Regions from separate parts of the Vallitalea okinawensis genome, predicted to be linked through region 1. Evidence: riboswitches for the same ligand, from Rfam matches in the RefSeq annotation. Region 1 holds a riboswitch; each other region holds the start of a gene.

Region 1 (10,377 bases):
ACCGACTTGAACCTGTTTTGAACTATATTGATCGTCACCATAGCAGCCCATTTTCAATGGATCATTTAGCTTCTCTAATCGACGTTACACCACAGTATTTATGCACACTTTTTAAAGAGAATCTTAATTTAAGACCATTTGAGTATATCAATATTACACGTATTAACAAAAGTAAAGAACTAATGATCAAATACCCTGGCTTAAATCTTAATGAACTTTGTAGAACAGTGGGCTTTGACAGCCCTAGTTATTTTGGTAAGCTATTTAAGAAATTAGTTGGTATGACACCTGGTCAGTTCAGGCAGTTGCATATTCATTAATAACAAAGCACATGCTTAATATTACTGGAATTATATCCAAAACATCAGCATGTGCTCATATATTTTAAATAAAGTTAATATCTACTTAGCAAGCTTTAAATTCTTTTCTGTCTCTTGGTCACTACTTTTTTGATCACAGTATAGATTAAAACAAACCCCTCCTATAATGATGATACCTCCTATAATATCACCCCACTCTAAGGTTTTAAATCGTAAATAATCGATAAGGATCCCTGCAAATAACTGCCCCACAAAGACTAATACAGTTGTATAGACAGCGGATATTTTTATGACAACGACACTGTTTAAAATGACTATTGCTACGCCAAATGCTCCACCAAAATACAGGTAAACAGGGATGTCTTTCAAATTTGTCGTATTGCCCCAATCAAACAATAAATAGAGTACGGCTGCAAAAAGTATCCCTAGAATAAAATTAATCAATGTGGCTTGGTGATAACCAATGCGATTACTTAAATTCCCGTTGAGAATAATGGTAATAATTACAATAATCCCAGTTATAAATGCTAAAAAATAAAACATATAATCACCTACCCCATCATCATAATTAGAATGCCAAATGCCATAATAGCAAATCCAATAAGTTTCTTTTTATTTAATGGTATTTTTTTCATACCTAGTAAACCAAAATGATCAATAATTACGGATGCAATAAGTTGACCATAAAGTCCTAAACCTATTGTTAACGCTGCACCAATGGAAATGAATGCTGCGTTGTTAAGGAATACACTTATAACACCTATGGCTCCTGCAAGTAATAAATAAAATGGAATACCCTTTAATGAAACCAACTTAACTCTTTTAAATAGTATAATTAGGCTAATTGTTATTAAACCAACTCCATGGATAATAAGTAAAGAAATGAACGCATCTGTCGCCATGGATAACATACTATTTAGAGCAATCATAATAGCGATAAGTACACCATTTAATAATGCAAAACCTTTGTACATAACCACTCCCCCATTCTATATAATCAACATTGTATTTGACTGCATTTTAATCATATCTCTCACTGCTTAACTCTAACATATTTGTGGTATAATGAATTAGGACATATGTCCTGTAAGGAGAATTATTATGAAAAAAGTTAAAAACACAAAAACCGTTAAAAATTATTTAGAAATCTATAGCCTAAATACTATCTTTAAGGAGTCCACTTTAGATCATTTTGAAATCCATTGCTTTAAAAAGGACGAATTTATATGTAGACTTGAAGAGCCTATCATTTATTTCTATTTCTTAGTAAAGGGAAAAGCTAAAGTATCTATTTTATTGAATAATGGTAAAAGTCTATTATTGCGCTTTTATTTTCCCTTAAATGTTATGGGGGATATTGAGTTTCTATCACCTAGCCCCTATAGTGCTAATGTAGAAGCATTAACTGATTGTCATTGCCTAGCAATACCTATGGATTATCTAAGGAAACACTATGAAGATAATATTGATTTTGTTAAATTTCTTAATAAAAGTCTAGGAGAAAAGCTCTTCACACTATCCTATTACAGCTCTTCTAATCTACTTTATCCTGTTAAAAATCGTATTGCCAGCTATATAGCAGCCCATAGAGAAGAGTCATCAAAAGAAGTTATTCTCCCCTCTTCCTATAGTAATATCGCCGAGATGTTGGGAACGACTTATCGTCATCTCTCACGAACTCTTAAGGAAATGTGTGATGAAGGTATTCTTGCCAAAAGTAGAAATAAAATTATCATATTAAACGAAGACAAATTGAAAAGTTTAGTTAATTCCAGTTATAAAGATTAAAAAATGCAGGAACAAGAGACTCTATCTCTTTAATTCCTGCATATCTTAAAATTATTTATTCAATTACGTTTAAACTTGATGAATCGCTTCACCAATTAAGCCTAAAACTGCCTCATGGAAAGCTTCGCCCAGTGTTGGATGTGGATGAATGATAGATGTAAAGTCTTCAGCTTTTAATCCTTTTTCCACAGCTAATATCCCTTCATTAATGAGGTCAGATGCATGTGGTCCCATGATATGAACACCGAGAATTTGATGACTTTCTTTATCTGCTATCACTTTAACAAATCCTTCACCTTCTCCTAAGGTAAGTGCTTTGCCATTAGCAGAGAAGTTAAACTGATTGGTTACATAGGCTAACCCTTCTTTTTTGGCTTCATCTTCAGTTATACCCACTGTTGCTACTTCTGGTGAAGTAAAAATACAACCTGGCACTGGTGAAGGTACCACATCTTTATCTTCTAAAAGATGTTCTACAACTTTAACAGCTTGATAAGATGCAGCATGAGCTAACATGCTTTCACCGTTAACGTCTCCGATTGCAAAAATATGATCGATATTGGTTGAGTAGTTTTCATTAACTTTTATGCCCTTACCATCATATACAATACCTATTTCGTCAAGTCCCAATTTATCCACATTGGGTACCCGACCTGTGGATACTAAAATTTCTTCAGCTATTAATTCATGTTCACCTTTTTTATCCTCAACTGTAATTACTTTGACATCAACTTCATCTCGAATATTTTTGACAGTGGTTCCAGTCATAAACTTAATACCACGTTTCTTCAACATGACTTTCAAGCGTTTACTGATGCCACTATCCACAGTTGGTAAAATATTATTCATCATTTCCACAACTGTCACTTCAGATCCAAAACTATTAAGAATACACGCAAATTCCATACCAATAACACCACCACCTATGATAGCTACTCGATTAGGTATGCAATCTATAGCTAGCATTTCTTCAGTGGTTTTAACGACTTCTCTTGTACATCCGGGTATTGGTGGAAGGAATGGCTTTGATCCTGTAGCTATGATGATATTTTTTGATTTTACTTCATCAATTTCACCATCATTGCGTAACACCTTAATGGATTGTGGATCTAATAAAATACCATTACCATAGATTACTTCTACTTTATTTTTCTTAAGAAGATGATGAATACCTTTTACTAGGGTTTCTACTACATCTTCCTTTCTTTTTTGAATCATATCTATATTAATTTCAAGTAATTCTGCATTAATTCCAAATTCTTCACTCTTTTTGATCAACTCTATAACTTCAGCATTACGATACAATGCTTTTGTTGGTATGCAACCTCTATTCAAGCAGGTACCACCTAGTTCATCTGCTTCAATAATGCATGCATCAGCACCTAACTGAGCTGCGCGGATGGCTCCTACATAACCAGCAGGACCACCGCCAATGAAGGTTATATCTTTCATTTCTTCCACCTCTTTCTGAGAAAAGTAGCTACGTACTTCTTAATAAATGTCAGCGGATTGAGTCTTTATACTTAAGTACTGGATTTCTAGCCGCTTTTACCTCGTCTAAACGACCAACAGGTGTGGTTATTGGTGCTGCATGTAATGCATCTGGGTCTTCTTTTGCCTCTTTAGCAATATTTTTCATGACATCAATGAAAGCATTAAGATTCTCAATACTTTCTGTTTCCGTAGGTTCAATCATTAGAGCTTGCTCAATGATAAGCGGGAAATAAATAGTTGGTGGATGAAAGCCATGATCAATTAGTCTTTTAGCTACATCCATGGTAATAACATGATGTTCATTATCACCAAGTCCAGCTAAAACAAACTCATGCTTACATACCCCTTCTATAGGAAGAACATAAGTATCTTTTAAGTTTTCTTTTAGATAGTTAGCATTCAATACTGCTAATTGACTAGCTTTCTTGAGACCTTCTGCTCCCATCATCTTAATATAAGTATACGCTCGAACTAAGACACCAAAATTGCCGTAGAAACTTTTCAATGATCCAATGGAATCTGGACTTTCATGATCTAATGTATATCTATCAGCTACTTTCTGTACCATTGGTTGAGGTAGGTATTTCACTAATCTATCCACGACACCTACAGGTCCACTTCCTGGACCACCACCACCATGTGGTGTTGAGAATGTCTTATGAAGATTAAGATGAACGATATCAAAACCCATATCACCTGGTCGAGTAATCCCCATGTTAGCATTCATATTGGCACCATCGTAGTAAAGTAGACCACCTACATCATGCACCATCTTTGCAATAGTCACAATATCCTTTTCAAAGATACCCAAAGTATTAGGATTGGTTAACATAAGACCCGCCGTTTCATCGTTAAGTACCTCTTTCAATTTTTCGATATCAACGGTACCTTTAGGATTAGATGGAATCTGAACGGCTTTAAAGCCTGCCATGGTAGCACTTGCTGGGTTAGTACCATGAGCCGAATCTGGTACAATGATATTTTTACGCTTCTCATCACCTTGTTGACGATGATAAGCTTTCATGATCATAAGTCCCGTTAACTCACCTTGTGAACCTGCTGCCGGTTGCAAAGTAACCTCTGCCATACCTGTAATTTCTTTAAGAGATTCCTGTAATTCGTACATCAACTGTAAAGAACCCTGAACAGTTTCTTCTTCTTGTAGAGGATGTACATGGGCAAAACCTGGTAGACTTGATGTTTCTTCATTTATTTTTGGGTTATATTTCATTGTACAGGAACCTAATGGATAAAATCCTGTATCCACACCAAAGTTCTTATTGGAGAGGTTCGTATAATGGCGTATGACATCTACCTCATATACTTCAGGTAAATCTAACTCATGACGTCCTAAATGCTCTGGAATATATTCATTGATATTTACTTCTGGAAACTCATCTTCTGGAAGGGTAAAGGCTTTACGTCCTTTTTTAGATAACTCGAATATTACTTTTTCATATTTCATAAGATCCCCTCCAATTCTTTGACAAATTGATCAATCTCTGCACGTGTACGTTTCTCCGTTACACATAAGAGCATTTTATTTTCATATAAAGGTGATGTTTTTCCTAAGTCATAACCACCAATAAAACCTTTTTCAAGTAACTGTTTGTTGATTGCTTTTATTGTCTTATCAGAATCGATGGAAATCACAAACTCTTTAAAGAAGGGCTGATTCATTTGAACGTCTACTCCTTCAATTCCTTGTAACCTCTCAGCCATATAATGAGCCTTTTTAATGCAATTACTTGCTACTTCCTTGAGACCTTCTTTCCCCATGGTTGCTAAGTAAATTGTAGCCATCAATGCACATAGTGCTTGATTGGATGTGATATTAGATGTAGCTTTTTCTCTTCTAATATGCTGTTCTCTAGCCTGTAATGTAAGAACAAACGCTCTCTTACCATTAACATCTTCTGTTTGACCAACAATACGACCTGGTAATTTTCGCATAAATTTCTGCTTACAAGCTATAAATCCTAGATAAGGACCACCAAAATTCAAAGGATTACCTAATGACTGACCTTCTCCAACTACGATGTCAGCACCACATGCGCCAGGACTCTTATAGATACCTAGACTAATCGGATCCACATTCATAATGAGTAATCCTTTATTCTCATGTAATTTTTCAGCAATCTTTTCGACATCTTCTAGCTTTCCATAAAAGTTAGGACTCTGTATAATAACCGTTGCAACTGTCTTATCAATAGAATCTAAAACTTTTTCGACATCCGTTTTTCCTTCAGTTTCATCGATAACTACTAATTCTATATCTTTGTAATCCAGATATGTCTTTACCACATCTCTTACCATAGGATGAACCGTTGATGACATGATCACTTTATTTCGTCTTGTTTGACCACAAGCCATAAAAGCTGCTTCTGCAGTTGCTGTAGCTCCATCATAGAGTGAAGCATTTGAAACGTCCATCCCAGTTAATTCACAAATCATGGATTGATATTCAAAAATTACTTGAAGAGTACCTTGACTTATCTCCGGTTGGTAAGGTGTATAAGCTGTAAAGAACTCAGATCTTGATACAATAGGAGCAATCGTAGATGGAATATAGTGATCGTATGCTCCTGCCCCAAGAAAACATGTTGCTCCATCTAAGTTAATGTTTTGGTTACTCATATTTTTTAAATCTTTACGTGTTTCAAATTCACTTTTTCTTTTTAGTACTTTTAATTCTTCTTTTAGTCTTATTTCCTCGGGAATATCATGAAATAATTCTTCAATTGTTTCTACCCCGATACTTTTTAGCATTTGTTGAATGTCTTCATCCGTGTGTGGTAGATATGGATGCATGTTATACCCCCTATTCTTTTAACATGTCATTAATGAATCAAATTCTCTTTTTTAATCGTCTAGACTGCCTATAAATTCTTCATACTTTTCAGCTGACATCATTTCTTCTAAAGCTTCTGTATCAAATTCAACGATTTCAGCTATCCAATTTCCATAAGGATCTTCATTCAATGATTCAGGTGCATCTTCTAGCTCTTCATTGGCTTCAGTAACTGTTCCTGACAATGGCATAAATACATCTGATGCCGCCTTAACTGACTCTACTACACATAATACGTCGCCCTCACTATATGTCTCATCAACTTCTGGTAACTCAACAAAAACAATATCACCCATCTTATCTTGAGCATAGTCAGTTATACCAATTCGTGCTTTGTCACCGTCAACCTTAATCCACTCATGGTCAGTAGTATAATATAATCCCTGTTCAATTTTCATTATCAACGCCTCCTTATTTATTTTTAATTAACTTCTTTAAGTTCTTTATTAAATATACTTTCAAGCTTATTTCTTATATTTCTTTTCCATAAACCGTTTACTTCTTACAACAGCATCCACTGTCTTCTTTCGTACTTGTATACTAATCTCTGTTCCTAGTTTAGCATGGTCAATATCAACAAGTCCCATACCTATACTTTTATCAATGGATGGTAAATAGTATCCTGTTGTTACTTCACCAATCTTATTTCCTTCACTATCTAAAATAGGATAACCGTGTCTTGTAATACTCTTCTTCGTAAGTTCGAAACCGATGACTTTTCTTTTTAGCCCTACCTCTTTCTGCTTTGCAAGAACTTCTTTGCCAACAAAATCATCCTTATACAACTTCACAAACATACCAAGTCCAGCTTCTAATGGCGTTATATTATCTGTTAATTCATTACCGTAAAGAGGAAGTGAAGCTTCGAAACGTAAAGTATCTCTAGCACCCAATCCTGCTGGTAAAAGTCCTTTGTCTTTCCCTTGTTCCATGATGGCTGACCATAATTGAGGTGCTTCTTTGCTATTGGCATAGATTTCAAAGCCATCTTCTCCAGTATATCCTGTACGAGAAACTAATACCTTTTTGCCTGCAATAGTCGTTTCATCTTTAAATGTATAGAATGTTAATTCACTTAAATTCAAATCTGTTAAGGGTTGTAGGATCTCTTCTGCTTTAGGTCCTTGAAGCGCAATCTGAGCATAATTATCTGATATATTCTCTAGCTTAATATCAAAGTCTTTAGATAAGCCTTGCATCCACTCATAGTCTTTCTCTGTATTACTTGCGTTGATAACTAGTAAATATTCTTGTGTATTGAACTTATAGACTAAGAGATCATCAACGACGCCACCTTTTTCATTACACATGGGTGTATAGATCACTTGACCATTTACCATTGGTTCTACATCATTAGTGACTAGATAGTTCACAAATTTTTCTGCTTCTTTACCAATGACAGATACTTCTCCCATATGACTTACATCAAATAGACCCGCAGCTTGACGAACTGCATCATGCTCTTCTATTAATCCCTTGTATTGTACAGGTAATGCCCAACCAGCAAAATCAATCATTTTTCCACCGTGTTCTAAATGCTTTTCATACAAAAAAGTTCGTTTTGTATTATCCAATTGAATACCCTCCTTTATGATTTTTTACGTTTTACTAGATTTGCATACTTCAATTACTTCACTATTTACATACTATAATGTTTCCTATACTCTCATTAAATTATTAGTTAATACTATATATGAACTAAACATTTCGAGTATTTATCTTTAGTTCAATATATATTCTTTAATTATAGGTGAATAGTTCTAAATAATTGCTAGGCTCATAGCAATTTATTGAATTCAACTTATATACATAAAATCAATAGATTATCCTTAATAAAACTATTGAGATTATGCCCCTTTAAAAATAGAAAGAGGGTAAATGGCATTATAAATAAACGCCATTTACCCTCTGTATTTTTACCTGAGAGATTCTACATGTCATATGTATTGCTCCTTGGGTGCATAAATGCTTTCCAGAGTGCTATCCGCTAGCGATCCTTTTGCCTGAAAGTTTCTATAAGTATTTGGCTATACTTTATATTACATCTTCGGCGCCCTAAGATCTCTCTCGCTAACTTCAATTAGCCACGTAAATATTCTGTTACTTTAATCATATTACAAAATGATAAGTTTATCAACTATGTATTTGCAATAATAATTATTTTTCTGTTATTCTGATAAATCCCATTAAATAATTTCTAAGATGCTATACCAAATTGTATGATTTAACTAGTATAAGATGAGGATGATGTTACAATCTAAATAAAGAAATTTTTCACTATTCTCTAATTCGCTTGCTAGGGTAGATAGTTTAAATTATAATAATTATTAATATTCTGATTCATAGTGTATGGTTCCATTAACCGTATAGATTACGAAATTAATTGTCATTCTGAGGAGGTACTTATTATGTTATCCATTATTAGTACAACAAATAACCCCTATTTCAACTTAGCTACTGAAGAGTATTTATTAAAAAACAAAGATGAGGATGTCTTTTATCTTTATCGTAATGCACCATCTATAATCGTTGGCACCCATCAAAATACTATTGCCGAAATCAATTATGACCATGTTAAAGAGCATAATATCCCTGTCATTAGACGCCTTTCAGGTGGTGGTGCAGTCTTTCATGATTTAGGAAATTTAAATTTTTGCTTTATAACTAATGTGGAGAAGAATACAGCTGAAAGTTTTAAAGAATTCACAAAGCCTATATTAGAAGTTCTCAATCAACTAGGTGTAGAAGCTATTTTTTCTGGCCGAAACGATTTAACCATCGATGGTAAAAAGTTCTCTGGAAACGCTCAACATGTTTCAAAAAATAGAATCTTACATCACGGAACCCTTTTATTCAGTTCAAACATGGCAGATTTATCAAAGGCATTAAAAGTTAATCCATTAAAGTTTAAAGATAAGAACGTTAAATCCGTCAAAAGCCGTGTAACAAATATCTCTAGTCATCTTCCTCAGCCTATGTCAATTGAATATTTTGTAGATGCTATCGCTAAGCACATAACAGGTTCTTCTCATAGCAGCTTCTATCAACTGAATGAGACTGAAACAAACACTATCCAACAACTAGTAGATAACAAGTATGATACATGGGATTGGACTTATGGTAAACAAGCTACCTATGGGTTTACTAATGCAATCCGCTATTCAGGTGGTACAATTGAATATCACTTCAACGTAAAAAATGGTTCACTAGAGGATTTAAGAATTTACGGTGACTTCTTTAATAAAGAGGACGTTCATGTCATTGAAAAAAAACTTGTTGGAACTAAACATGAGTTAGAAGCTATTAAGGATCAATTAAAAGATCTAAATCTTGAAGATTATTTTATAGGTATTGATGTTGATACATTCGTTAAAGGTCTTTTCTAGGGGGGATTTCAGTGTGTGAGTATCATGAAATTCTTGATTTTAAAGGTGCTAAAGCTCGCTTGAGTTACAGTGATAACAGCCAACTTCACTTTCCAGCTCATTGGCATGAAGAAGTCGAGTTATTCTATATCTGCGAGGGCATCTCGCATATCCATGTATCTCAAACTGACTATTGTTTAAGACCTGATGATTTACTTATTATTGGATCAAAAGCTATCCATGCCATAGATGACCAACAGAATAATAGGAAAATCATGCTACAATTTCACCCATCATTATTTAATTGTGTTCTAAATGATCCTGATATAAGTAAATTTATATACAACTTTTATTATAGCACCCAAAAATATAACATTGATACTACACCACTATTAACCTTTTTTGAAGGCTTAAAAACACTTGATCATAGGATTCAAAGTCCATTACTAGTCCAGTCTAAAATACTGGAATTAACCCATCATCTTTACAAAAACTATAAAGATAAATGCTCATCAACACATATACTAAATAACCCTATCATCCAACAGGTGGAGCAGTT
Region 2 (10,377 bases), on a different contig from region 1:
TTAAGCTTGCTGTAACGTTATTATCAAAACTCATATTAACGATTTGATGATCCACAACATCATTATCTGTTTGATAGACACACATACCGTAAGGACCTTCTTCTAGTGCTTTCTTACGTGCCTCATAACTTGTGTCTGGAGATATGACGGATACAGGCCAACCAACATTATCTGATAAGTATATCTTTTCAGCATTGTAAGCACATTCATTACCTGCTGGGCATCCATCAAGACAACGTTTAGGAGCTCCTTCAGGTGCATACTTCCCAGTAAAATAATCTAAAGAACCAAAAGAAGAAACTTTTACACAATTGGCTCCTACAAGCCAAAGAAGAATGTCTAAATCGTGGCAACATTTTTGTAAAATCATTGGGCTTTCTCTTTTAGAGTTACCCCAATTCCCTCTGACAAAACTATGTGACTGATGTATACGTCCAACATATTCATTATGATTAATAGTCATGATATCACCAATCACACGACGGTCGACTAGTTCCTTAAGTTTTGAGAAGAACTTGGTATAACGAAGGACATGGCATACTGAAAATACTTTGTGAGGATATTCTTTTGCTAACTCACCTAGTAATACGCATTCCTTAGCATTATTAGATAAAGGCTTCTCAAGTAATATATGGTAGTCCTTCTCCAAAGCAAGTTTAGTTGGCTCATAATGATCTTTATCAAGGGTTGCAATGATAGCCGCATCTGCTAATTTAGGTTGAGCTAATAACTCTTCCCAACTTTCAAAAACATTCTCTTTAGAGATGTTATGTGCTTCCATCATTTGCGTTCTTTTTTCTTGATCTGGTTCTGCTACTGCTACTATTTTTATATCCTTAGAATGTGTTAAAGCATACTTGGCATAGATGTTTCCTCTATCTCCTGCTCCGATAACTATCGCTGTCACTTGTTTCATCTCATCCATCTCCTTTATATAAAGTATTTCATCAGTAATTGTATTTAATACTATTATAGGAGAGGTTGACTCTGACGTCTTTATCAAAAAAGACTTGGTTTTTATGAATTTGGCTTTTTTATGCCTTGCTGGTAGCAGGGGTAACAGGTTTATATTTAATCAATCTAAAGACCTGAGCACCAAATATGCCTGCTAAGCTACCTGCAATTGCTGCTAAAGCTAAGGCTATGACGACATTTACTGGATCATTGAAAGCAAATGGTGCTAACATTCCTGGAATAGGTGCTGCAGTCCCAGGTGCATTATTAACAATACCTAAGCTGGCTGCAATGATTCCAGATACCCCCCCTCCAAGGAAATTAGAGCAATAAACAGGCAGTGGATTAGAGGTTATGATATCTGCCTGAGTTAGCGGCTCAAGCATCACTGAAACTACTTTTCCTTGATCTCCAAGTTTTAAACGCTTAAATATAATACCGTTTGTAAATGTACCACCGAAACAGGCTATGGCCGCAATACCCATAGGTAAACCTGTTAGACCTAACATGGCTGTTAATGCCATTGAACTCAATGGTGAGGTACAGATCATTTTAATCAAACCACCTAAGAAAAAGCCCATTAGAATAGGTGATTGTTCTGTTGCAGCCATTAAAGTTGTACCTACTGTATCCAATATAATTGTAACAAATGGATCACACGCTACAGCAACAAGACGCGCAATAGGTGCTAATATTAATGCACCTAAGATGATATTGATACCTTTAGGCAATTTCTTTTCTATATAAGGTGCAATCCATCCCATTAAATAACCTACAATAAATCCTGGTAGAATTCCAAAATCAGCGATAGCCACTGCAGTAACCAAAGCAAAAATTGGGTTTACTCCCATACTTAATGCTACTAAGGCTGCTGCTGCAACTCCACCCATGCCACCAGCAACACTTCCGGTCTCGTTTAAAAATTGAATACCTATGAAATCACCTAAAATATATTTATGTATCGCTTCTACAAGAAAGGTAGCTATAGCAGCATTGGCTAGGCCTGACATGGCTAGACTACCTTTTGGTGCCTTTAGACTAAATAATGAAAAAACACCTAAAACTAAGACAAGTAAAACAACACCCATTAATATTTCCATATGCTAATCCTCCTCAAGTTCTTTTTTATGCTCATTTTTAGTCCATATCTAGTCAACTAATTGTGAATTATTTATCACATCAACTATAGGAAAAAGCCTCCCTATAAAAGAACATAGTCGTAGTCCGACTAGGCAGGTTAATTGTTTCCCCACTAAAAAGAGCGCAAAAAGTAATAGCAAAGCTACGCTTTTTACGCCCTGTCCTTTTATCTGAAAGCTTCTTTACGTTGAAACGTAAATTTCTTCTTCGATGGTCAATTCATTGACTCTCTCCAGGGTAATGTCCAGATATTGTAGGCTGACCTGAAAGCTTCGATAGGTGTTTCAAGCATCACACCTTCTTTCTTCTCCGGTTATCTTCAGACTAAATCACTAAAGATATCTCCAACATCCTTCATCCATTACAATTTTAAATTCAATTATAGTATATTGAGAATTTCCATAAAAGTCAATGCACTTCCTTAACTTTTTTATTCTCTTATTTTTCCAATAACATCTTCTCCCAGTGATAGGGAACATACTGAATTTTACTTATATCACAACATCCTGTCAACAACATAAAAATTTTAAATTTATGCAATAAATCTTCAATAAAACTCTCTGTTTGGTGTAAACCATTCTTTAAATACTCGTCCAATACTCTACCACTCATACCAACGATATGGCTTCCTAATACTAGCGACTTAAAAATATGATCAGCTTTTTGAATACCACCACTAGCAATGAGTTTTAAATTCGATGCTTCCTGTCGACATTGATGTATACATACTGGAGTAGGTATACCCCACTCATAAAAGTCTTCATAAATTTTTTTGTTGTTTCTTTGATCTTCTATTTCGATGAAATTGGTTCCACCTTTTCCACTGACGTCAATATATTCTATGCCAACATCTTGAAGTCTCTTTGCCACTTCACCAGATATGCCAAATCCAACTTCTTTGACGATTATAGGACAATCTAAACGCTCCTTTAAACGAGCAATATGTTCTATTACCCCCTTAAATGAACGGTCACCTTCTGGCATGATAATTTCCTGAGCAACATTGATGTGGAGTTGGATAGCGTCAGCCTCTATCATATGAACTGCTTCATAAACATGCTCATATGATTGACCTGCACCGATATTGGCAATAACAACACCATCTCCCATGACTTCACGAACAACTTGAAAACTTGTCTTATCTCCTTTATTCTTAACAGCTATGGATTGAGATCCAACAGCCATGGGAATGTTAAATCTTTTTGCCACCTTAGCTAAGTCTCTATTCATTTTGTAAACTTCTTCAATTCCACCCGTAATAGCATTAATCATTATTGGATAACCAATTTTTTTATCAAGGAATACTGTAGATGTATCAATGTCATTAAAATCTATTTCAGGTAATGCATTATGGGATAACTTCATTTGCTCAAAATAATCGATTCCTCTATTACCAAATTCACATGCTTCAAAAATCCTAATGTGATCCTTCTTTCTATTTGCTCTACTCATGTGGCCACCTCATCTTATGTGTTTAATGTTGCTAAATTATAAGTAATCACTGTATTCTAACAGAATCCTCTAATAATTAACCATTGATTTAGAGTATTCTGTTGGTGTCATTCCTGTTATATCTTTAAATTGCTTGGAGAAGTAATGAACAGATGCATATCCCAGTTTATCTGCTATCTCAGTGAAACTCATTGAAGATTCTCTCATTAATTCTTTTGCTTTTTCAATTCTAACCTGTCTATAATAACGCATTAAGCTTATATTCATACGTCGTTTAAATAGTGCTTTAATATATGATGTACTTAAGTTAGTGTACCCCGCAATATCTTGAAGGCATAGATTTATATTGTAGTTCTTTCTAATGTACTCAATAATATGATCAACAATATCTTTTTCCATTCTTTCTTTTGTGGGAAGGGATTCTGGCAATTTTCTTTCATCTTGATTTTGCATCATTTCTAACAAAAAGGCTTCCAAGCTCATTTTAAGCATTTGTCTTATTACTGGATTGTCCTCAATTAATTCATGATGTTTATTTAAATGCCCTCTAGCTATTTTGATAAATTTTTTATACAGTTCCTTCTGTTCAGTATTTAATTGAAGTATCTTTTTTTCAAAAGTCTTCATTATATCTGAATGACTTACGAATGATACAACTACAACATTAGGCGCAACTTCACCATTAGCCCATAAACTATGAAATTCATTGGGCTTATGAAAAATCATTTGACCTGCATTTAGAACATAATGTTTCGTATCAGCCATAACTTCAAGAACACCCTTATCTACATATACCATTTCCCAAAAATTATGTTTTTCACCTTTAAAAACATAATTCTTAGCAAAATCAAAATAATAGAAGGTCATTAATGTATCTATCTCAATATAGCTTTCTAACTTCAGCATAAAAAGCCTCCACGGTTTTTCTTTCATTATAGCAGATTATGCTAAACTTGTTGAGGTTTTATCAGTACAAAAGTGGCTAACGCCACATTTAAACTGGAGATAGGAAAGTATGGTTCCTTGCGAGCAAAACGCAGTACTTTCCTATACCACAAGTAAAGTGACTAACGTCACGTTCCAAGTATGGGCAGGAAAGTATGGTTTGTTGCTTGATTATTTCGTTAGCGAAATATATCAAAAGTAATGAGGTTTGACGCCTCATTGCTTTTATAAGCAAAACGCAGTACTTACCTACACTAGAATAATAGACGTGTACCAATTCTTCTGTCATATTCTGACCATGTACCTTCTTTTGTTTCTTTTTTGATTTTTTCTATTTTATTCATAACTGCATCAGCTTGATCAGCTAGATTAACAATATAAGCCTCTGGCGTGTTTGCTGATTTAGGAGAACCATACTCCACTTTACCATGGTGTTGAACAATAATTCCTCTGAGTCTATCTTTAAACTCATCTGAATATAATGCTCCTCCTGCTTCAAAAGCTTTTTCAAGCATGGATAATCCAATAACAATATGACCTTCCATATCACCACGCATGGTTACTGTAAAAGGACCATTTGTATCGTACTCTACAATTTTACCAATATCGTGAAGTTTAGCTGCTAAAATAGCTAACTCTTTATGTTTTACATGATAACGTTCAGCATAAACCTTAGTTAAGTACATAACGTTTAATGTATGTTCTACCAAACCACCAAGGTAATTATGATGTTGAACCAATCCCCCTATGCCTTTTTGAAACTTCTCCATAAATGCAGGATTATCAAAAAAATAAGTATTCAACTGCTTCCCTTCTTCGGAGTGAATACTTGATTGAGTTAGTTCATCGAGTTCCTTAACATATCGGTCAAGATCTTCAGCTGGCAGTGATGGAAGAAAGTCATCCACATCTACATCTTCTACTTTTTTATAGGTATTGATTTCAATACCTCTGTCATTGACTGCCTTAGCTTCTATAACATCACCAACATTAAGATCTTTTTTGTAAGGGTTTATATTGACCTTCATATCACCGGTATCATTCCCAATAATGGCTATCAGTCGCTCTCCATTATCATTTAAGTTTTTAAAAATCATGAATCTACCCTGAAACTCATTTTGCTTTTTCGCATCTTCTATTAATAATTTACTCATAAACTTCATCCTCTTCAATACTTTTTTTCTAGAGTTAGTATCTCATTAGCAGTATATCAATATGCTTTTAAAACTTGCTAGTGGATGAAGCTTTTTCCAAGTAAGTATAAAAAACCTGATTCATTAATATGAATCAGGTTTTTCGTTAGAAATTATAAGGGTATCAATAGATAATCCTACTTGGTAGATTCTATCTTCATCTTGAATAGCTAAAAATTTAAAAAGACGATTATCTTCTACACGATTTTTAATTTTTGTTACCACATAAAAATTTGTATCTAAGCCTTTATTCCCACACAAAAAAAAAGGATAACAACTGTTATCCTAAATCAACTCTCCGTTTAATTCAGTTTGTCGAAAGTCATCAGCATCAGAAAAATCCATCTGTTCAGTATTTATCAGCTCTTCCCCAGCTAAAATCATCTCGATGTCATCTTCTGAAAGAGTCTCTTTTTCTAATAAAGCTTTAGCTAGATTAGTAAGGTAATACTTATTTTCAATAAGCAATTCCCTTGTATCATGGTAAAGCTCATTCATGAGCACTCTGCACTCAGCGACTGCATTTGACTCACTACCCTGATTGAGTAGTTTCATATTCAATAAACCTAGTTTCTCACTCATTCCATATTTGTGAACATAATCACTGATGATACTCGTTGCTTTTTCAATATCGTTACTAGCACCAGTTGTTATTTCGTCTTCTCCAAAGATAATCTCTTCAGCAGCTCTACCAGCTAAGCTAATCATAACTTGACTTTTCATATCTTTTTTTGAGTAATACATCTTGTCAGGAGGAATATTCATACTAAAGCCACCTGCTCCCTTGGCACTAGGGATGATGGTTACCTTTGTCACGGAATTACGTGGTGCTACCAGTTTAGTCATTAGTGCATGACCTGCTTCATGATAAGCTGTAATATGTCTATCATGCTCATCGATCATACTTCTATCCTGCTTTTCAGCGCCTGCTACTACTGTATAAAATGCTTTGTCGATATGATTCATTTCTATAAATCTACTACCATCTTTTGCTGCAAAAATTGCTGCTTCATTGAGTAAGTTTTCCAGCATAGCACCGCTAAAATACACCGTTTGTTTTGCTAATTTTTCTAGATTAATTTGTTCACTTAAAGGTTTATTACGAATGTGTAGACTTAAAATGCTCTCCCTCGCTTTTATATCCGGTAAACCAATTTCAACTTGACGATCAAATCGTCCTGGTCTTAACAAGGCTGAATCCAATATGTCCAATCGATTGGTTGCAGCAATAACTACAATCCCTTCACTATCCCTGAAACCTGACATTTCAGTTAGAAGAGCATTCAGTGTTTGGTCACGTTCATCGTTACCACCTGCTGCTCCTGCTGTTCTTTTCTTACCAAGCGCATCAATTTCATCAATGAAAATAACTGCTTTACCATGTTCTCTTGCTTTTTTAAAGAGCTCTCTGATCCTGCTTGCCCCTACACCTACATACATTTGGACAAAGTCAGATCCTGATACGGAGAAAAATGGTACGTCGGCTTCACCTGCTATAGCTTTAGCCATGAGAGTTTTACCAGTTCCAGGAGGACCGTAAAAGATAACCCCTCGTGGCATTCTAGCTCCATATTTAGCATACTTCTCAGGTTTAATGAGAAAATCTATGATATCCTTAACGGATTCTTTAGCTTCTACATTACCTGCAATATCTTCAAAAGTTATGCTACTGGCATTAATAGCTTTAAAATCCATCTTCATTTTATTACCTTGTTGATTCTGACCCATTTGTTTATATACGAAATAGAATATCCCTAGAAAAAGTCCAATGAAAAGGATAGCCTGAATGAGTTGGATTTGTGAAGATGTTTCAGATTCTACTACCTTTACCCCGTTTATAAGTAGAAATTCTTTGAAGTCTTCACTTCTAGGGTTTGGAACTATATAAGTTATGTCTTCTTCCCCATTGAGTTTAACTTTTATATCTTGAGCGTCGGATGTTATAACTTCACCAACTAAATTTTGTTCCACTTTATCTAAAAATTCATTATAACTTAAATTAACTTGTTGATCTGTATTCATTGTTATTAATACCACCAATATGGCAAGGATTAAAGCCGACATAATTGTAATTATTATTTTATTATTTTTAATATACTTCAAAGCTTTCCCCCTTTCTCGACAATAATATTATATAATTTACAGCACGTTACGTCTATGTAAATTAAAGGAATTATATCCATCTATAAGAATATTGGTAAGAGGGGCCAAGCGTATATACAAGAAAAGGACAGCCAGCGCTGTCCTTTTCTAAGGAGAAGGTATTTATATTTTGGGTGTAGCAAACAACAAAAACCTTAATCATATGGGGGTTTTACAATTATTATTATAGCAATATTTATGCCATAAATGTGCATAAAGATACATTTATTGCCTTTTGGTTTTCGTGCATTTTTTATATTTATTTACAGATTTATCTTCACTTACCCATTTTAATGTTGAAAATCTACAAAAGAATAAGTAGTTAATTGAATATATTTATTATTCAGAAATTAATGACTTAGATTCATGAATTCTCATATCATGTTATTTTTAGATAGTAAAAAAGCAGCATCGCTGCTGCTTTAAAGGAGAAGGTATTTGTTCTTTTGGGGTGTAGTAAAACTAAACAATCTATATTATATGGGGGGTTTACATCTATTATTATAACAAAAAACGTGTATACAGTGTGCATAAACTTTCACTATTTGTCAAACTTTCGTTGTATATTTTTATACGACAAACTAATTTGCTGTAGAATTCTCTATGCATAAAGTCTTATTTCTTATTCATAAATCATAAAGTCTTTGTATCCTGTATTTTTTTGTAATAAATAAGAGTATCCGTTAATCAATTCGATCACGTAAGATGGCTATTCCGCCGAAGATAAGAGCATACTTTTGCATAGCAAAAGAGGCAGCCAACGGGGCCGCCTCTTCATTGCAAAGGAGAAGGTATTTGTTCTTTTGTTCAGTATAGCAAACAACGTAATCTATATTAATATGGGGGGGTTACGGTGAATATTATATCAATATGCAAGCCAAAAGTGTGCATAAAGATGACTTCTTTTGAAAATTTATTTTGGCTATATTCACATAAGGCTATAAAGTATTCCTTCTACTCACTTAAAATATAAACAAATAAGCACCATATTGTGTATAAATCCCTTTCTCCCAGGTATTATCTGGCTATAAAGTAATGTAGTTAAATGAAATATTTAAATTTTTAAGTATTTCTCTTTCTCTATTATGGCACGTAAAAAGTATAATTTGATACTCTTGTGAAAGTTTGTTTAACAACTTTAACATGGCGTTTAGCCGTTGTTCATCAAATTGGATAAAACTATCATCCAAGATAAGAGGAGCTTTTATCGATAGGATTTCCATCATACTAAGCCTCAGCGCCAAATACATTAAATCTTTTGTCCCGGAGCTTAACCGTTCAACCTCAACAATTTTATCCTCTTCTTCATCAAAAACTCTAAGATTTAACTCCTCATCTACCTTAATATTTCGATACTTGCCATCTGTAAGTAGCCCTAGTTTTGTGGATAACTTTTCTTTTAGAAGGACTTGATAATCCTCATTCATTCGAGAACATAGTTCTTCTAAAACCACTTTAGCTTTTTCTGTCGCTTGCTTTTCTCTTACATGTTCCTCCAATCTTTGCTCTTTTTCATGAAGTTCTTTTTCTATTTCAGCTAAATGCCTTATACCTTCAAAGACCAATTGTTGGCGTTCCGATAAACGACTTAATTCTATCTTGATAGACTCTTCTTCCTTCAAGATGGATGGATCAATAGGAATAGAACCTCCCTTTGGCATTTCTTCATCAATGAGATGAAGCCATTCTTTTTTTTCTTGTAGGCGTTTTTTAGTCTGTATGAACTCATTGATACCATCTCTTACAGTAAAATATTCCTCTTCTCCCTCCACTAAGAGGGGTAAACCCATGCGTCGATTATCCAATTCTATGAGTGCTTTGTCTACCTCCAATATTCTTTGGCGGATACCCATTATAGCTTTCTGTTGATCCCCAACATGTTTATTTGTGCTCGACCTCTTATAAAGGAGAACAGAACCAATTGTAAGGAATCCACATATCACTGAAAAAATATAATAAATTGTCTGCCCCATTAAAGCTAAATACATACTCCATATACAGACACATAGCGGTACTATGCCAATCATTAAAGGTGCTCTATTAGCCTTCTTCTCTGTAATAGACGATTCTTGAATCATAGTTTTATCTTTTAAAACCTTTAGGTCCTCACGCTCTTTTTTTAAAGCCTTACTTTCCTTATAGAGCTCATAAGCCTGATTCAATGACTTTTCAGAAAGATGCTCGTAATACTTATAAGTATCTAACTTTTCTTCAAGATTTTCAATTTCTCTTTGAATTCTAAGGATTTTAGCTTCTTTCTCTTCATTAATTACTTTTTGCTGCTCAGATCTATGATACTGCTGCTCACTAATGGTCTTATGAATATCCAACTCTTTTATCTGTAATTCCTGGATACGTTCTGTTAATTCATTATTTAATTCTTTTTTCTCAAACCATCGATGTCGTTCTAATTTAAGTTGATTAATTTGCTCTGTTATTTGACCGATAGGACTTTTCTTTCTTGTTTCTGAACCTAAATCATGTACTTTACTCTCTAAGGCTTGTATGACTCCGTTAATGGACATGTCGCTAGCATCAGTTTGATTAAGAC
Region 3 (10,377 bases), on a different contig from region 1:
TTTATTGTAGAGGAATCTTGTGGTAAATGTACTCCCTGTAGAGAGGGAACAAAACGACTATATGAAATCTTAGATAGAATAACATCGGGAGAAGGTACACTAGAAGACTTAGATACGTTAGAGGAGTTAAGCAACATGATAAAAGATACGGCCTTATGCGGATTAGGTCAAACAGCTCCTAATCCTGTATTATCTACATTGAATAATTTCTACGAAGAGTATTTAATTCATGTAGTACATAAAAAATGTCCTGCAGGGCAATGTAAAAAGCTGCTTACATATATGATTGATGCAGAAAATTGCATAGGATGTACTGTTTGTGCTAGGGGATGCCCAGTAAATGCTATTGTTGGCAAGCGAAAAGAAGCTCATCTTATCGATCAAGACAAATGCATCAAATGCGGCATATGCTTTAACAGTTGTCAATTCCACGCAATAATCAAAAAATAGTACCAAAAGGGGGCAATCTTCGGATGGTTAGAATGACCATAGATCAGCAAGTAGTAGAGGTACCTGAGGGGAGTACAATATTAGATGTTGCAAAAAGGTTGGCTATAAAAATACCTACATTATGTTACCTTGAGTCATTAGATGAAGGGAAAGGAGCTTCATGTAGAATCTGTGTTGTAGAAATAGAGGGCAGAAAAAAACTTGCCCCTTCATGTGGGACACTAGTTTCTGAAGGGATGATTGTTAAAACCAATACTGACAGAGTGATCAACGCTAGGAAGCTTGTATTAGAGCTTTTATTAGCTAATCACCCATTAGACTGTATGACATGTGAAAAAGCTGGAGGGTGTCAATTACAAGATTATTGTTATGAATACGATGTTAAAGATACGAGGTTTAAAGGGGGAGAAGTTAAAGATTATCCACTGGACAGTTCTAATCAATTCTTTTATAGGGATCAAAACAAATGTATTCTCTGTGGTAGATGTGTCAGAGTATGTAATGAATTGCAATGTGTTGGCGCAATTGGGTTTGATGAGAAAGGATTTAAAAACAATGTGACGCCTCCCTTTGGAGAGGAGATTGCTCATTCAAGTTGCGTATCTTGTGGTAACTGTGTATCTGTATGTCCTGTTGGTGCCTTAATGCCAAAATCAAAAGAAAAGTATAGGACTTGGGAAGTTGAAAAAAAAGTTAAAACCACCTGTCCTTATTGTGGAGTAGGTTGTCAAATGGAGCTTGTAGTAAGAGATAACCGAATATTGGGAGTAGACCCTACACAAGGTTTGCCTAATAATGGACTATTATGTGTAAAAGGCAAATTCGGACATCGATTTATTAATCATCCTGACCGATTAAAAACCCCTCTTATACGAAAAGAAGGTAAGCTTGTAGAAGCTTCATGGGATGAAGCACTTAAGTTAATAACGTCTCAGATTAAAGCAATAAAAGCTAAGCATGGACCCGATGCATTAGGTGGCTTCTCTTCTGCTAGGGTGACCAATGAAGAAAATTATTTATTTCAAAAGATGGTAAGAGTAGTTTTTGGATCAAATAATGTTGACCACTGTGCTCGTTTATGTCATGCATCAACAGTTACTGGACTGGCGACAACTTTAGGTAGCGGTGCCATGACTAATAGTATTCAAGAAGTATTAGGGGCTGAAGTGATATTTGTTACAGGTTCTAACACAACTGAAACTCATCCAATTATAGGGGCTTTTATGCGGCAGGCAAAGGCAAAAGGGGCTAAGATTATAGTTGCTGAACCAAGACGTATCACATTAGCACAGGAGGCAGAAGTTTTCATTCAACTTCAACCTGGAACTAATGTGGCTCTATACAATGGTATGATGCATGTCATCATTGATGAAGGATTACAAGATATGGACTATATCAAAGAGCGTACTGAGAATTACGAAGAGCTTCTAAGCATTATAAGAGAGTATAATCCTGAAAGAGTGGCAAAGATATGTGGTGTTCATGCGGAGGATATTAGAAAAGCAGCAAGGATGTATAGTCAAGCAGAAAAGGCAAGCATTTTTTATTCCATGGGTGTAACACAGCATACTACAGGAACTCAAGGGGTAATGAGTATATCAAATCTAGCATTACTCTGTGGTAATATCGGTAAAGAATCATGTGGGGTTAATCCATTGCGAGGACAGAATAATGTTCAAGGTGCCTGCGACCTTGGCGCCCTGCCTAGTGATTTACCAGGCTATCAAAAAGTATTCAGGTCTGATGTTATTAAGAAATTTGAAGATAAATGGAATGCTAAGTTATCATCAGAAGTAGGATTAACAGTTACGGAAATGATAAAAGCGGGTGAGGCAGGCAGGTTGAAGTTTTTATATATAATGGGTGAAAATCCAATGGTATCTGATCCGGATTTAAACCATGTAAAAAAAGCCCTAAAAAAAATAGATTTTATAGTGGTGCAAGATATATTTTTGAATGAGACGACTGATTATGCAGATGTAGTTCTACCTGCGGCATCATTTGCGGAGAAAGATGGTACATTTACTAATACCGAGAGAAGAATTCAAAGGGTAAGAAAGGCAATCGAACCTATTGGTGATTCCAAAGCAGATTGGGAAATCATAATGAGGTTAATGAATGAATGCGGATACAAAGAGTCCTATGGAGGACCTTCTGATATCATGAATGAAATTGCTTCACTAACGCCTCAATATGGTGGAATAAGTTATCAACGTATTAAGAGAGAAGGTATCCAATGGCCATGTGGGACCAATGATCATGAAGGTACCAAGTATTTGCATAAGGGAAAGTGTTCAAGAGGCAAAGGATTGTTTAAGCCAGCACGCTATGTTGAAAGTGCAGAGTTACCTGATGCAGATTATCCATACATTCTTACTACAGGTAGATTACTATATCATTTTCACTCAAGAACAATGACTGGTAGGGTAGAGGGATTAAATCAACTTTCACCTGAATCTTTCATAGAGGTAAATCCATTAACGGCAAAAGATTTAGGTGTTATAGATGGAGAATTGGTTAAAGTGATTTCTAGACGGGGGCAAATTACTACCAGTGTTAAAATAAAGGATATCGTTGATGAAGAGGTTGTTTTTATGCCCTTTCACTTTGCTGATGGAGCAGCTAATTATCTAACCAATTCAGTATTGGATCCTATTGCAAAAATCCCAGAACTTAAAGTATGTGCAGTTAGAATAGAAAAGATTGATCATAATGGAGGGTAGTATAGGAGGCTGAGACTATTCATGAATAGATTTGATTCAGCAGTCATTTTGGCAGGTGGAGAAAGTACTCGAATGGGATTTGATAAACAATTACTATACATCAATAAAACATCTATTATTAATTATCTCGCAGAGCAACTAAAGAACGCATTTAGCGATATTATTATTGTAACAAATACCCCCGAGTATTATAAAAACTCATCCTGTAAAATAGTCAGTGATCAGATTAAAAGTCAGGGACCTTTATGTGGCATACATAGTGGATTAATACATGCATCCAGTCACTATGTTTACGTTATTGCGTGTGACATGCCAATCATCAATTTGGATTATATTACATATATGAAAAGAAAACTAGAAATAAGAGAGGTTGATGCATGTATAACACGATACAGAGAATGGATAGAGCCTTTTAATGCTTTCTATTCAAAAAGATTAATAAATGCTATTGAATGTTATTTGTTAAGTAATAACAAATCAATATTTGATTTAGTAAAAAATATGGACTGTATCTATATTAAAGAAAAAGAAGCAAGGTTTTTTAGTCCTCATTGGGAAATGTTTATTAATCTTAATAATAAAAAAGACTTAGATAAATTTTCAGCTATACTGAGTAAAAGGATGTAGATCAATATGAAAGCCACCAAACAATATAGGATACAGCAATATCATAATGGGAACTTGATAAATACTGAAGATAGGATTATAACAGAATATATACTGAATATAATTATCAATCAAAAAACCTTTATTGAGCTACCATGTACACCAGAATTTTTGAAAGAATTAACTCTTGGTTATATGCTTTCAAATGAATTAATTAGTTCTAAGACACAAATTATTGGCATTGAGGTTGATTATAAGGATGGAAAGGCTTATGTCCAACTATCTGAAGAATTTACCATCAATCCTATAGATAAAACAGTCTTAAATACAACGACTATTTATTATGCACCTCAACAAGTTATTGAGTTGATGAAGATATTTGATTCAAAGTCCCAGCTTTTTATGGAGACTGGAGGAGTTCATAGTTGTGCCTTGTGTGATCAAAATAAGATACTTATATTTAGAGAAGATATCGGGAGACATAATGCCGTTGATAAAGTGATAGGAAAGGCATTATTAGAAGACGTTAACCTTCAGGATAAGATGATACTAACTTCATGTAGAGTATCTTCTGGAATTATTAAAAAAGTCGCTAAATGGAGGATTCCTATTCTTGCTTCAAGATCTGCACCCACTGATAGAGCCATAGATATGGCTAGAGAACTTAACATGCAGCTTTGTGGTTTTGTTAGAGGAGGAAGAATGAATATCTACGCGTAATAAGGGGACAATGATACAAGTTTAGATCAAACAGTTTATTTAGAGAGAAGAGGTGTAAACTTATAGATGTAACATGGGTTACTGAAATTCATATGATTCTCCCATATACTTTATAATATAGCCGATTGATAAATGGAATATGAAACGATACATAAGGCTAATACTATAAAAGATAAATTGATTTTAAAAACGAAGGGATGATCCTATGGAATCAATAAAAATTATGATGGAAGAACATCAATATATTCTAAGAATGCTTAAAGTAGTAAGAAAAGTATGCATGAAGATATTAAATCATGAAGAAGTAGATTATAAAGATTTTTATAAAGTAATTGACTTTGTAAGAAATTATGCCGATAAACATCATCATAGTAAAGAAGAGGAACTATTATTTAAAGAATTGAAAATAAACCTTAATGAAGAAAATAGGTTAGGTCCTGTAACAGGCATGTTAGTAGAGCATGACCAAGGTCGATTATACATGCAAAACTTAGAAGCGGCTGTGAAAGAAGTAGAGGATGGCAATGAAGAAGCTAAGTTAGATGTCATTGCTAATAGTATTTCTTATACACACTTATTATATCGTCATATTGATAAAGAAGACAATCTTATTTATCCCCTTGGTGAGAAGCAATTATCCACTGAAATCCTTGATAGAATAGAAAAAGAATCTAAGAAAATTGAAATGACAGCTACTGATAACAAAGTACAGGAGAAGTATATAGCTATTCTAGAGGAACTGGAAAATAAAGTAGGTTAGTAAGTGATTCAAACAACTGTCCCTGCCAAGGCAGGGGTCATTCAAGGAATTAATCGAATAATGCAAAATTATCATTATTCATTATTGTAATTTTAAGAAAAGTGTTATATGATAAAAATATCTAAGAAATATATTCAAAATTAATATGACCAAGTGATGATGGCATGAGATATCTTTTTAAGAAGCCGAAGAAGCAATATAAAAGACTACCAGACTTATTATAGAAACTTTCAGGCAAAAGTAGTGCTATTTGATGGAACTCTGGAGAGCCCGGTACACCGGCGCCGAAGGTGAAATACACTATTATGGCTAAAATTGATAGTAGTGTAGAAACTCTCAGGTTAGAAGACAGAGAATATAATGGTGTTTTGCTTTGCAATGCCTTTATGTTCTCTTTTTTATGTTTCAAAGTTAAAGAGAAAAAGAGAGTTTATAAACCAAGGTAATTTATTTAATGCTTTAAAGCAATAATAAAAAATATAGGAGGAGTTACAATGAAAATATTAGAAGGACTTTATTATTCAAAGGATCATGAGTGGATCAAGGTTGAAGGAGCAAAAGCTTTTATAGGTATCACTGACTATGCACAAGATGCTTTAGGAGGGATTGTTTTTATTGAAATGCCTGAAGTTGATGATGAGTTAAGTGCTGGAGATGTTTATGGAGTAATAGAATCAGTAAAAGCTGCTTCAGACTCCTATTCACCTCTTTCAGGTAAAGTAGTAGAAATTAATGATGAACTTGAAGATTCTCCAGAACTTCTTAATGAAAAGCCATATGAAAGCTGGATACTGGCTCTAGAAATGTCAGATGATACTGAGCTTGATGGTTTAATGAAATCAAAAGAATACGAAGAATTTTGTAAAAGTGAAAGTTAATGTTGTATTAAAGTGCCAATGAGGAGGTGGTGTTAGATGAATTTAAATGTATTAAATTTGGGAAGATGTCCATACAATAAGGCTTTAGAAATTCAATGGGAAACATTAAAAAAAAGACAAGATAATAGGATTGATGATACATTAATTCTGGTAGAACATCCACCTGTTATAACCTTAGGAAGGCAAGCAGATAGGTCACACATTATTGGTGCAAAAAACATGCTGGAGAACAATGGCATAAAGATTTTTGAAGCCAATAGAGGAGGAGATGTGACATACCACGGACCTGGTCAAATAGTTGGCTATCCTATATTCAATTTAAGAGAATCAAAGAGGACTCTAAGACAGTTTGTCGAGAATCTAGAAGAGGTTTTTATTACTTTATTGAGTGATAAGTATAATATGAGTGCCTATAGAAACCCAAAGCATACTGGTGTATGGGTTGGTGATTCTAAGATTACTGCAATTGGTTTGGCTGTTAAACGTGGCGTTACGATGCATGGTTTTGCCTTTAATGTTAGTACAAATTTGAATCACTTTGATTTTATCATACCCTGTGGTATCCGGGATAAAGGTGTAACATCCGTTGAGAACTTAATAGGAAAAAAGGTTGATTTTGATGAAGAATATAAATCTGTTTTAGAATACTTCTGTAAAGTGTTTAAATGTGATTATCATGAAAAAAATTTTAGTATTCAAAAATAGGAGGAATGTTTTGAACGTCTTACGAAAACCAGAATGGCTTAGAATAGATCTAAATAAAGGGCGAAGCTTAGATGTTGTGAAAGAGATACTTGAAAGATTATCATTAAATACCGTCTGTGAAGAAGCTAGTTGTCCTAATAGAATGGAATGCTTTAGTAAAAGGACTGCAACTTTTATGATCTTGGGGAGCCAATGTTCACGTCATTGCAAATTCTGTAACGTATCCCATGGACACCTAGAGATGGTTGACCAAAAGGAACCTGAGAATATTGCAAAAGCCGTTAAAGAACTTGGACTAAAGCATGTGGTCATTACTTCCGTAACACGAGATGATCTAGCAGATGGGGGAGCAGGACACTTTGCTGAAGTCATAGAAGCCATAAAATCATATCAGAAAAGAATTATTATTGAGGTACTGATACCAGACTTTCAGGGGAATAAAGAAGCTCTTAAAAAAATAGTGGATGCTAAACCAGAAATAATCAATCATAATATTGAAACCATTCCAAGACTATACAATGAAGTTCGGCCAGAGGCAATTTATAAAAGATCTTTGGAATTGCTAAAGAATATAAAGGCTGTTGATAATAAGATATTTACCAAATCAGGGATAATGGTAGGTCTTGGAGAAAGACAAGAAGAAGTGTTAGAGGTATTGAAGGATTTAAGAGAAGCAGGATGTGATTTCTTAACGATAGGGCAGTACTTAGCACCTAGCAAAGAACATTACCCCGTTAAAGAGTATGTCCATCCGGAAATTTTTAATAAGTATAAGGAAGAAGCTCTTAAGCTTGGATTTAGCTTTGTAGCATCTGACCCATTAGTAAGAAGTTCATACAATGCTGCTGAGATGTATAATAACAAAGAGGATTAAAAAAGCGGGGGGCATCTCATAAATAAATGAAAAATATTTAGGGCGATACGCCCTTTTTTTAGTGTAGGAAAGTATTGCGTTTTGCTTATAAAAGTAATGTGGCATTAGACACTTTTGTATGTTAACTATAACATTTTTTAGGAGGAATGATTAAAACAATTGACAAAAATAACCTTATGAATGTATAATATAATTAAAATTATTTAATATCACTAAACTAATATTTCATTTATTTATTCAAACTAAACATCTATCTTACTTAATTTAATTCCATTAAACTCAAATCAAACTTATACCAGCAATCAGGTCTAACTTATTTATATTTCACCCTATAATATTAACATCAATCTTTACTAATCTCATTCTACAAATGTTACAGAATCATTGACTATAACCCCTTTCAGTTTTAAAGTTTATTTTACTTCTATTAAGATTATTAATTGAGGATTTTTTGTTGTACATAAAAATCGTAGAAGAAGACAATATGGGAGAGAAAGGAGTTATTAGGTATTATGACATGTGATGCAGTTATTTTAGCTGGCGGCTATTCAAGTCGAGCTAAAACCAATAAGATGGCATTAATGATTAACCAACAGTCTATTCTATCTTTAAACATTGAAGCTTTCTATCCATTTTGCAAAAGAATAGTAGTTGTTGGAGGACATCATTTTGAAGAAACGAAAAGGCTTGTACGTGAGTATGATAAAGTCAAACTAGTTAAGAATGAAAACTATGACAGGGGTATGTTTAGTTCTGTTAAACGTGGTGTTGCAGAAATGGAAAATGACTTTTTTTTAACCCCTGGTGATTATCCGATGATCCATTCATCGACATGTGAAAAACTGAAACGAGGGACTGGGGACATAGTTATTCCCACATATAATGGGAGAAAAGGACATCCTATTTTTATTAAGAAAAAACTCATAGCAGCCTTAATAAAGGAACCGGTTTCATCAAACTTAAAAGTCTTTCGTGATCGACAGAATCTAAGTTGTATCTCTGTTGAAGATGAGGGGATTTTATACGATGTGGATACAATCAATGATTATATGATTATAAAAAAAAGAGTAGAGAGGAGAGTGCTAACAAGTGAATATAAGAACTTACCATAAGGTTGATTCTATTGACGAAGCTTATACCTTGTTGACTGCGAATTCAAGGGCAACCATTATTGCAGGTGGAGCTTGGCTCAAACTATCACCTAAAGAAGTTGACCCAGCTATTGATTTGTCACCCCTAAAACTAGATGAAATTATTGAAACAGAAGATGCATATGAAATCGGATGCATGACAACCTTAAGGCAGCTTGAGAAAAATGCATCCTTAAAATCTCATTATAATGGGATTTTAACTAGAAGCATTGGCACAATTATGGGAGTACCTATCAGAAATATAGCTACAATTGGAGGAACTATTGCTGGGAAGTATGGGTTTTCAGACTTAATAACACCCCTTTTAGTACTCGATACTGAGTTAGTTTTTTATAAAAAAGGGCAAATATCTTTAAATACTTTTTTAAGTTCAAAAGACTTTCAAAAAGACATCCTATTAAAGATAATCATACATAAAAATACTGGGAAAGGGTATTTTTATTCCATGAAAAAGACGAGTAATGACTTCCCCATTCTTAATATAGCTGTATCAGAGACTGGCAATCAATTCAAAGTTGCAGTAGGTGCAAGACCGGGTTCTGCAAAATTAGCTGGAGCAGCTATGGATTATCTCAATAGACAGCCCAAGATAACTGATGAGGTCATACGTGAGGGAGCTCATATAGCAGCAGAAGAATTAACATTTGGTTCAAATATTAGAGGATCACAAGAATACCGACAAGAGCTATGTAGAGTGCTTGTAAGAAGAGGATTAGAGGAGGTGGGATGTTGAGAGTTCAATTAACCATCAATGGCTATAAGAAAGAGCTTGATGTAAAGCCTGATGAGTATTTACTGGAGAGCTTAAGAAAAAATAATTATCTAAGTGTTAAGAAAGGATGCGACTCTTCTTCTTGTGGTGTCTGTACTGTTTTATTAGACGATTCACCTATAGCCTCATGTACTTATTTAACCGTAAAGGCAGATGGACATGAGATTACTACAGTTGAAGGGATACAGAAGGAAGCAGAACTCATCGCAGACTTTTTTGGTAAAGAAGGAGCTGACCAGTGTGGTTATTGTCATCCTTCCTTAGTCTTAACAGTTTATGCAATGAAGAAAGAGTTAGTCAAGCCTTCAGACGAGGAAATCAGAGCTTATTTAGTAGGCAATTTATGCAGATGTTCAGGCTATTTAGGTCAGCATAAAGCCATTAAAGCATATTTGGAGGTGGCGGTGTGAGATGTGTAAATACCGATGTACCATCAATTGATGGTAAAGGTTTAATGATGGGTAAACCAGCTTATGCGGATGATTTGGCTGCACCAGATTCTCTCATAGTAAAAGTACTAAGGAGTCCTCATCCATTTGCTAGAATAACCAATATAGATACGAGTAAAGCCCTGGCGTTAGAAGGGGTTGAGTGTGTTCTCACCTATAAAGACTTTGAGAGAAGACCTGTTACAAGAGCTGGGCAAGGTTATCCAGAACCTTCACCACATGATAAGTTTATTCTAGATGAGTATGTACGGCATGTAGGTGACGAAGCAGCAGTGGTTGCTGCCATTGA

The links. A riboswitch is a leader RNA that binds a small molecule or an ion and turns the genes downstream of it on or off. The one in region 1 is predicted to bind glycine.
Region 2: another riboswitch for glycine. It lies ahead of C1Y58_RS25380 (PTS sugar transporter subunit IIC); the one in region 1 lies ahead of gcvT (glycine cleavage system aminomethyltransferase GcvT).
Region 3: another riboswitch for glycine. It lies ahead of gcvH (glycine cleavage system protein GcvH); the one in region 1 lies ahead of gcvT (glycine cleavage system aminomethyltransferase GcvT).

The regions. Positions count from the first base shown of each region.
Region 1 is NZ_PQDH01000010.1:130,918-141,294, reverse strand. It holds gene C1Y58_RS21835 (AraC family transcriptional regulator) at 1-320, shown strand, start outside; gene C1Y58_RS21830 (DMT family transporter) at 402-863, opposite strand; gene C1Y58_RS21825 (DMT family transporter) at 872-1,294, opposite strand; gene C1Y58_RS21820 (Crp/Fnr family transcriptional regulator) at 1,422-2,108, shown strand; gene lpdA (dihydrolipoyl dehydrogenase) at 2,178-3,560, opposite strand; gene gcvPB (aminomethyl-transferring glycine dehydrogenase subunit GcvPB) at 3,610-5,067, opposite strand; gene gcvPA (aminomethyl-transferring glycine dehydrogenase subunit GcvPA) at 5,064-6,413, opposite strand; gene gcvH (glycine cleavage system protein GcvH) at 6,465-6,851, opposite strand; gene gcvT (glycine cleavage system aminomethyltransferase GcvT) at 6,918-8,027, opposite strand; glycine riboswitch at 8,352-8,434, opposite strand; glycine riboswitch at 8,435-8,533, opposite strand; gene C1Y58_RS21790 (lipoate--protein ligase) at 8,862-9,839, shown strand; gene C1Y58_RS21785 (AraC family transcriptional regulator) at 9,851-10,377, shown strand, end outside.
Region 2 is NZ_PQDH01000029.1:3,563-13,939, forward strand. It holds gene C1Y58_RS25375 (Gfo/Idh/MocA family protein) at 1-916, opposite strand, end outside; gene C1Y58_RS25380 (PTS sugar transporter subunit IIC) at 1,035-2,054, opposite strand; glycine riboswitch at 2,243-2,340, opposite strand; gene fni (type 2 isopentenyl-diphosphate Delta-isomerase) at 2,533-3,546, opposite strand; gene C1Y58_RS25390 (AraC family transcriptional regulator) at 3,616-4,452, opposite strand; gene C1Y58_RS25395 (HD domain-containing protein) at 4,746-5,645, opposite strand; gene ftsH (ATP-dependent zinc metalloprotease FtsH) at 5,970-7,787, opposite strand; gene C1Y58_RS25405 (ATP-binding protein) at 8,852-10,377, opposite strand, start outside.
Region 3 is NZ_PQDH01000007.1:40,222-50,598, reverse strand. It holds gene nuoF (NADH-quinone oxidoreductase subunit NuoF) at 1-450, shown strand, start outside; gene fdhF (formate dehydrogenase subunit alpha) at 474-3,173, shown strand; gene mobA (molybdenum cofactor guanylyltransferase) at 3,195-3,800, shown strand; gene fdhD (formate dehydrogenase accessory sulfurtransferase FdhD) at 3,807-4,499, shown strand; gene C1Y58_RS17720 (hemerythrin domain-containing protein) at 4,705-5,259, shown strand; glycine riboswitch at 5,511-5,621, shown strand; gene gcvH (glycine cleavage system protein GcvH) at 5,754-6,137, shown strand; gene lipB (lipoyl(octanoyl) transferase LipB) at 6,174-6,842, shown strand; gene lipA (lipoyl synthase) at 6,853-7,716, shown strand; gene C1Y58_RS17700 (nucleotidyltransferase family protein) at 8,229-8,828, shown strand; gene C1Y58_RS17695 (FAD binding domain-containing protein) at 8,806-9,600, shown strand; gene C1Y58_RS17690 ((2Fe-2S)-binding protein) at 9,594-10,049, shown strand; gene C1Y58_RS17685 (xanthine dehydrogenase family protein molybdopterin-binding subunit) at 10,046-10,377, shown strand, end outside.